Linked DNA regions of Bythopirellula goksoeyrii. The protein of the gene in region 2 interacts with the protein of the main gene of each other region in a pairwise test. Links are inferred from orthologs where the notes say so. Each region holds a gene or a part of one and is shown on either strand. Other genes may lie near its edges.

Evidence for each region.
Region 1: the proteins of Pr1d_RS09010 (region 2) and sufU interact in binary tests that used the Escherichia coli proteins (3 or more experiments, as listed by UniProt). The link is inferred for Bythopirellula goksoeyrii from one-to-one orthologs.

Annotation. Positions count from the first base shown.
Region 1 is NZ_CP042913.1:6,141,546-6,145,010, forward strand. What follows is about bases 261-3,027. They hold sufU (Fe-S cluster assembly sulfur transfer protein SufU), read right to left. Parts: upstream 1,960-3,027; coding sequence 1,561-1,959; downstream 261-1,560. Other genes in these bases: Pr1d_RS24310 (aminotransferase class V-fold PLP-dependent enzyme), read right to left, coding at 281-1,564; Pr1d_RS24320 (phytoene desaturase family protein), read right to left, coding at 2,170-3,027. In the rest of the region: Pr1d_RS24305 (hypothetical protein), read left to right, coding at 1-124; more of Pr1d_RS24320, read right to left, coding at 3,028-3,465. UniProt on the Escherichia coli protein: A scaffold on which IscS assembles Fe-S clusters. Exists as 2 interconverting forms, a structured (S) and disordered (D) form. The D-state is the preferred substrate for IscS.
Region 2 is NZ_CP042913.1:2,281,925-2,285,546, reverse strand. The notes cover bases 470-3,393. They hold Pr1d_RS09010 (cysteine desulfurase family protein), read right to left. Parts: upstream 2,573-3,393; coding sequence 1,367-2,572; downstream 470-1,366. Other genes in these bases: Pr1d_RS09005 (choice-of-anchor Q domain-containing protein), read right to left, coding at 2,853-3,393; Pr1d_RS09015 (HesB/IscA family protein), read right to left, coding at 929-1,261; Pr1d_RS09020 (Flp family type IVb pilin), read right to left, coding at 487-666. In the rest of the region: tRNA preQ1(34) S-adenosylmethionine ribosyltransferase-isomerase QueA, read left to right, coding at 1-412; more of Pr1d_RS09005, read right to left, coding at 3,394-3,622. UniProt on the Escherichia coli protein: Master enzyme that delivers sulfur to a number of partners involved in Fe-S cluster assembly, tRNA modification or cofactor biosynthesis. Catalyzes the removal of elemental sulfur from cysteine to produce alanine.

The DNA of each region.
Region 1 (3,465 bases), 3.9 Mb from region 2 along the record:
CGTTCGACCTGGATTACTGTACACAAATGTGTTGACATTGTTTGATGACCGTGGCAACTTAACGTGGGCCGCTTCTGTGGACGCGTACGGCGCTTGGCAAAAGAATTCATACTTCCTTGAATGATCGGTAGCCTCGGATGCTTCTTTGCCAACTAGCACGGTCACAGCGACCCCCCGCACGAAACGCGGTCTCCATCCTGCGTAGGACGACACACCTTCGCCCTTAGCTAACAAACCTGCTCCGCTGGGTGTCAGATCCATCTATGGGCATAGGTACCGATTATTGCGCCCGCCGTTTCCGCCCCCGCGGGGCGAACATCTTCTGTACGGCGGTGATTCCTTCTAGCAGGCGGTCGACTTCCTCCGGGCGGTTGTAGAGATAGAAACTTGCTCGCGTGCTGGCCGAGATGCCCAGCAGTTTGTGCAGCGGCTGGGTGCAATGGTGGCCTGCGCGGACGGCGACGCCGAATTGGTCGTTGAGGACTTGGGCGAATTCGTGGGCGTGGATCTTCTCGAAGGCAAAACTCACGAGACTACTGCGATACTCTGGCGCGGGGCCAAGAATCCGCAAGCCATCGATCTGACTCAAACCTTCATAAGCATACTTAACCAGGGCCTGCTCGTGGCGATGGATCTCCTCGAGACCTATGGCCGAGAGGTAGTCGATGGCTGCTGACATGGCAATGGCAGGCACGATGGGAGGCGTGCCAGCTTCGAATTTGGCGGGCAACTCGGCAGGGGTAAACCCATCGAGGCACACCTCGTTGATCATACTCCCGCCACCCAAAAATGGTGGCATCGCGTCGAGCAGCGCTTCCTTGCCATACAAAATGCCGACCCCCGAAGGGCCGAGCATTTTGTGACCGCTGAACGCCAAGAAGTCGCAGTCCCAAGCGGCAACATCCGTGGGCAAGTGGGGTACGCTCTGGGCGGCATCGACCAACACCAAGGCTCCTACAGCGTGTGCTTGGGCGATGATCTCGGCAATCGGATTCACGGTACCGAGCGTGTTCGACATGCTCGTCACGGCGACAAGTTTAGTTTGCTCGTTGAGCAACTCACCGAACGCCTCCATGTCGAGCTGGCCATCCTCAGTCATGGGCACATGCCGCAGTGTTGCACCCGTCTTGGCAGTGACCTGTTGCCAGGGTACCAGGTTGGAGTGGTGCTCCATGACCGTGGTGAGAATTTCGTCGCCGGGGCGGAGATTCGTTTCCCCCCAACTGCGCGCCACCAGATTGATTGAACCAGTGGTTCCCTGGGTGAAGATAACTTCCTGCGGGTTGGCCGTGCCTATGAAGCGAGCCACTTTTTCGCGGGCTTCTTCGTATTGCTCGGTACTGCGTTCGCTGAGGGTGTGAATCCCGCGATGGACGTTGGCATAGTCGCGTTCGTAGACCCGCGCGATGGCGTCGATCACTTGGCGGGGGCGCTGGGTACTGGCGGCGTTGTCCAGAAACACCAGCGGGTGACCGTTAATAATGTCGCCAGAGAGAATCGGAAAGTCAGCGCGAAGCGATTCAGGCAACATTGCCGACTGATCTATAGTTTCCAGAGAGTTCATGATTTGTCCGAACTTTCCACGGGGGCATGCACTGCCGATTGCAGCACTTTCCACGAAAGCAGGCAGCACTTTTGCCGATTGGGAGTTAGGCGCGGGCCGTAAAGCTCGAGCATGTCGGCAGCTGAGAATTCTTTGATATCGTCAACCGTTTTGCCTTGAAGTTTTTCCAGGAGCATCGAGGCAGAGGCCTGGCTGATGACGCATCCCTCGCCATCGAAGAATGCATCGACAATCTTGCCATCGCCGTCGAGTTGAAGCTCAATTCGTACCACGTCGCCACACAGTGGATTCTTGTCCTGGTGGGCATGCGTGGCCGTAGGGAGCGAACCGCGATGAAACGGGTCCTCGTAGTGATCGAGAATATGGTCCTGGTAGAGTTCTTCTTCGGAAGGCATGGGGGGAAAGTTAGGTGTGGAATGTTGAAAGGCAAAGGGGAATATATCTACCTTCTCACATCTATCATGGAACTTCTAGTCCCTCGTTGTGTCATTCCGAAGGAGCCTAGCGACTGAGGAATCTGGGTTCCATCCCTTTCCTCGCTCAATGGGGGCTGGTATTGCAAGCCAGATCCCTCGGTCGCCAAGGCTCCCTCGGGATGACAAATACTACCACGGCTTATCGCGCAGGATTTCGGTGGCAGCATTCTTCCCGCAGGCGCCCATCACGCCGCCGCCGGGGTGGCTGGCGGCGCCGCAGAGATAGAGGCCCGGCACAGGGGTGCGATGGTCAGCCCAACCGGCGACGGGGCGGAAGCAGTAGAGCTGATGCAGTGGCATGGCCCCCTGCATGATGTTGCCACCGGTGATGCCGAAGGTTCGTTCCAAGTCGAGCGGCGTGAGAACCTGGCGATGTTCGATTGCAGCCGGGACATTCGGGGCATACTCGGCAAGGGTTTCAACACAGCGAGCGCCGAAGGACTCACGGATATCGTCCCAATTTCCATCGGCAAGCTTGTACGGAGCATATTGTACGAACATCGAGAGAATATGCTTGCCGGGGGGAGCGATCGACGAATCGACGCTGGTGGCCATCGTGCATTCGAGAATCGGTTTCTCACTGGGCCGACCATATTTGGCATCGTCGTAGGCGCGTTCCAAATAGTCGAGCGACGGGCCGATATGCATCGTGCCGTGATGTTGCGGACCGACGCCGTCGCCGGGTAGGCAAGAAAACTTGGGTGGTTCGCTCAGCGCCAAGTTCACCTTGGCCGAGGCCGAAGAATAATCGATCCGCGCAACCGCTTCGCGAAATTCCTCGGGCAGCGCATCAGGTGACAACAATCGCTCGAAGGTAAGGTGGGCATCGACGCTCGATGCCACAATGCGCGAGGAAAGCTGCGACCCGTCTTCGAGTCCCACTCCACAGGTGCCATGTTTGTCGGTATGGATGGCATGGACGGGGGCCTCGCGACGAATCTCGACGCCGAGATCAGTGCAAGCGGAGGCAATTGCATCGGAGAGAGCTCCCATGCCTCCCTGCACGTAACCCCATACACCCCGCGCGCCGCCGGCTTCACCCATCACGTGGTGCAACAGCACATACGCACTGCCGGGGGAGCTGATCGATGTGAACGCGCCGATGATGGCATCGGTGGCCAGAGTGGCTCGCAACACGTCCGACTCAAACCAGCGCTCGAGGATGGGTCGCGCCGCACCGGTCAAGAGTTCCACTGCCTCTGGCAAGTCGGCACCAAGCGACTTGATAGCATTGTGCATGTCAAGCAGTTTCTTACCGTCGCGCAGCCGTTTGCCCACGCCAATCTTCCGCCATGACTTCGGCAGCGGCAACGGATCGGGGGCCGCTTCGCCAAGCACCGGTTCGAGCGTCGCGGCAACTCGTTCCAGCAGCGCTTCGTAGCGGGGAAAAGCTGCCGCGTCGCGCATGCTGAATTTTCCGATCTC
Region 2 (3,622 bases):
ACCGATTACTGTCGATGACCCCTTACAGCATCCTATGCACGCTGAGTGGGGGGAACTCAATACTGTAGCAGCCCAGGAGCTAACTACCACGCGAGCTGAAGGGGGGCGAATTATCGCCGTGGGTACGACCGTCACGCGGGTACTGGAGTCGGTGGTGGCGGCTCAGAAACTCGACCGCCAAAAAACGTCATCCATTGGACCCTGGCAGGGAGAGACAGACTTATTCATCCATCCCCCTTACGAGTTCCAACTCGTGGACGCCCTACTAACCAACTTTCATTTTCCCCGCACAACGCTGCTCCTCTTGGTGCAGGCACTGGGGGGGACCGAGTTAGTCAGGCGAGCCTACGAAGAAGCCATCCGTGAGGAGTACCGGTTCTACAGCTACGGTGATGCGATGCTGATCGTGTAGTTAAGAACTGAGAGTCAAGAGACGAAAGCCAGAAGAATGGCTCTGGACTCTTGTCTTTCCGCCTTAGTCACTACTTACGAACCTAGTACTGCATTGAGTTGCGATGCGGAGTTGTCGAAGCTGGCTGCCGTTTCATTCGACAACAAGCCGATCGATGTAAGGCAGGTGGCGACAATCAGGGCGAGCATCACGGCATACTCTACTGCAGTTGGTCCATCTTCGCTCTTCAGAAATTGTTTGATGTGCTTTAACATAAGAAATCCATCCAGATAAGAGGAGTGCTCGCACCGCTTGCAGTGTGAGTGTCCATGTCCTATCTGAACCCTAGGTTACAGATGCACGCGGTGCAGGAGAAACTACCTGGAGAGGAGCGACAAAAGTGGCGGATTGCCACCGCGTGGTGGCTCTGCACGGGCTGTAACGAATGCGCATGCAAACGCTGTAGCGCAAGAACCATCGGCTTCCGCCGACGGCTATGAAAGAGGGAATTCTACAGAGTTCGTACAAGACGAACGACTACGCTTGGAACGAGCTTCCACAGCCGCAGCTCTTTACCGCATTCGGGTTATCGAACGTAAAGCCGCGCTTTTCCAAGCCTTCATAGAAATCGACCGTTGTGCCGTCCAAGTAGAGGGCAGACTTCTTGTCGACAACCACAGGGATTCCGTGGAACTCGAATTTCGAATCAGCTTTTTCATCGTAGGCACGGTCGAAACCGAGCGAATAGCTAAACCCACTACAACCACCCCCGGCGACACCTACTCGTAGCAGTGTGTCGTCTTCGAGTTTCTGGTCTTCAATAATCCGCTTGACTTCTTTGGCGGCGTTTTCGGTCAAGACAATGCTCATCTTAGGAATCCTAGCTATGGGGGAGGGAAATTTGGTCGTTTGTAGTCGCCTCTCGACTACTCCCTAAATTATAGCAAAAACTCCGCAAAGAAAAGGCGAACCCGCTCAGCCGGCCAGTTTTCGCAGTTTTTCAATGGCAGAGGTGACGGATTTTATCGCTGAATCGACTTCCGCAGGGGTATTAAATCGGCCCAGGCCAAAACGCAGGCTACTGCGGGCCAGGTCTTCGCTGAGCCCCAGGGCCAACAGCACATGGCTCGGTCCCGGCTCATGCGACGAGCAGGTCGCCCCCGAACTTACCGCCAGGTTGTCCATCTCGATCAACACGGCCTCACCATCGATATCGCCGAAAGCGACATCCAAGTTCCCCGGCAGACGCAGTCGATCCCCAGCCGGATTTCTCTCATCGAGCGTGGGACCACAGAGCTGGACACCGCTGAGGCGTTCTTGCAAACCTGCAAATAATTGGTCGCGCAAGCCGGCAAGTCGTTCTTCTTCGGTTGGCAATTCATCAATGCACAGCTCCAACGCCCTGGCCATGCCAACGATGCCCGGTACATTGAGTGTCCCGCTGCGACGGCCCCCTTGTTGACCGCCGCCAGTGATCTGAGGAGAGAATCGCACAATGGGACTACCCCGTCGGACATAGAGGGCACCAATTCCCTTCGGTCCATAAATCTTGTGTCCGGAGAAGCTCATCAGATCGACACCCAGTTCGCGCACACTAACAGGAATCTTGCCAACAGCCTGGGTTGCATCGCAGTGCAACAGAACTCCGCTGTGGCGACACACGGCCGCGATTTCCGCCAAGGGCTGGATAACACCGATCTCATTGTTAGCGAGCATCACGCTCACCAGGATTGTGTCGTCTTGAATCGCCTCGGCCACCTGTTCCGGATCGAGCCAACCGGCTCGAGTGGATCCATGTCGCTCAACTTCCAGCAGAGTTACTTCGTAGCCCTGCTGTACGAGACGTTCCAAAGGATCCAACACGGCCCGATGCTCAGTCCGCACACTCACCAAATGTTTTCCCCGCCGCTGGTTCCGCTCAGCAAGGCCACGGATGGCAAGATTGTTACTTTCAGTCGCACCGCTGGTGAAGATGATTTCTTGCGGATCAGCACCGAGTTGGGCTGCGAGCGAAGCGGTAGCAAGTTCCACTGCAGTGTGAGCTTCTGCGCCATATTCGTGCCCAACACTTCCCGGATTGCCATATACTTCAGAGAAATATGGCAGCATAGCCTCGACCACGCGCGGATCGGTCCGCGTGGTGGCGTGGTTGTCCATGTAGATGGGTGTGCTGTGTGCCATGACTCTTTTTATTGTAGCGAACCATAAAGTCGAGAGTTAAGAGATAGCGGACGTTTTAAGGCATCGCTTCTACCGGCTGCTAACGCCGACCCGCACATGTGGATTGCTATTATCAGGATTTTGTGGAGATTCGGACGGTTTCCATTCTAAGATTCAACAGTCACAACAGAATTTCCTGATGAGCTCTGCTACTGTACTATTCTTCGAAGGGGGGTGTCATGCCCAAGAAACTACTCCGACGCGGACAATTGAAGTGCCAGTCGCTGCAAGATGCTCCCGGTCAAACTTGTGCGTTAAATAACAGGTAGTCAAAGAACGGTTCGGAGCATTGGGCAGCGAGTTCGTGTGCGACATTTCTGGCTGCAGGTCGGAAAGGAGAGCGTGCAAGCGTGCGACGGTCGTACCCTTCTCCAGTAGGCACTGGTAGCATAGGTGGTGCGGTAACTTTCTCCGACTGTGTAGCCACAAAGCTGAGTTCAAGAATAGGCGTTGCCTTAAGTCCTTCTTTATCATCGCCATATGTCAACGCAATCGCAGCGTTCAAAGCCCAAGCGGGACTTTCCACGGAAAAGACATCTCGCTGCACATCTTTCATCGGACTGACGACTTCGTCGTAAGTAAGTTGCCATGTGGCCAAGTCGCTCGCGTCGACGTCGCCATCGTCGTCGCTGTCGCCATCGGCCGGCACGGCATTGGACTTTCCAAACCCGCGTTGCCAGGCGAGGAAATCGTGACCATCGACATCGCCGTCGGAATCAAAATCGGCCGACGGCGCAATCTGTGCCTCATACGCACCGATGTCGATCACAAGCGATTCCGGTGGATCGCCGTCGGCGACGCGCGCCAGACCTCGTTGATCAAAAGAGTCTGGATCAAATTGGACAGATGGATCGCCGGCATCAATCGCCGGACTGCCAGGCAACAGGGCATGGGTCTTCGTGGGTCCCCCATTGTCTGCCAAGGGACCGAGGAGTGGAGAGACGTTCAACAAATTTCCTATTCCCGAATTGCCCCCGAGGGTTGAACCAGTCGAATTTCCTATCAGACTAT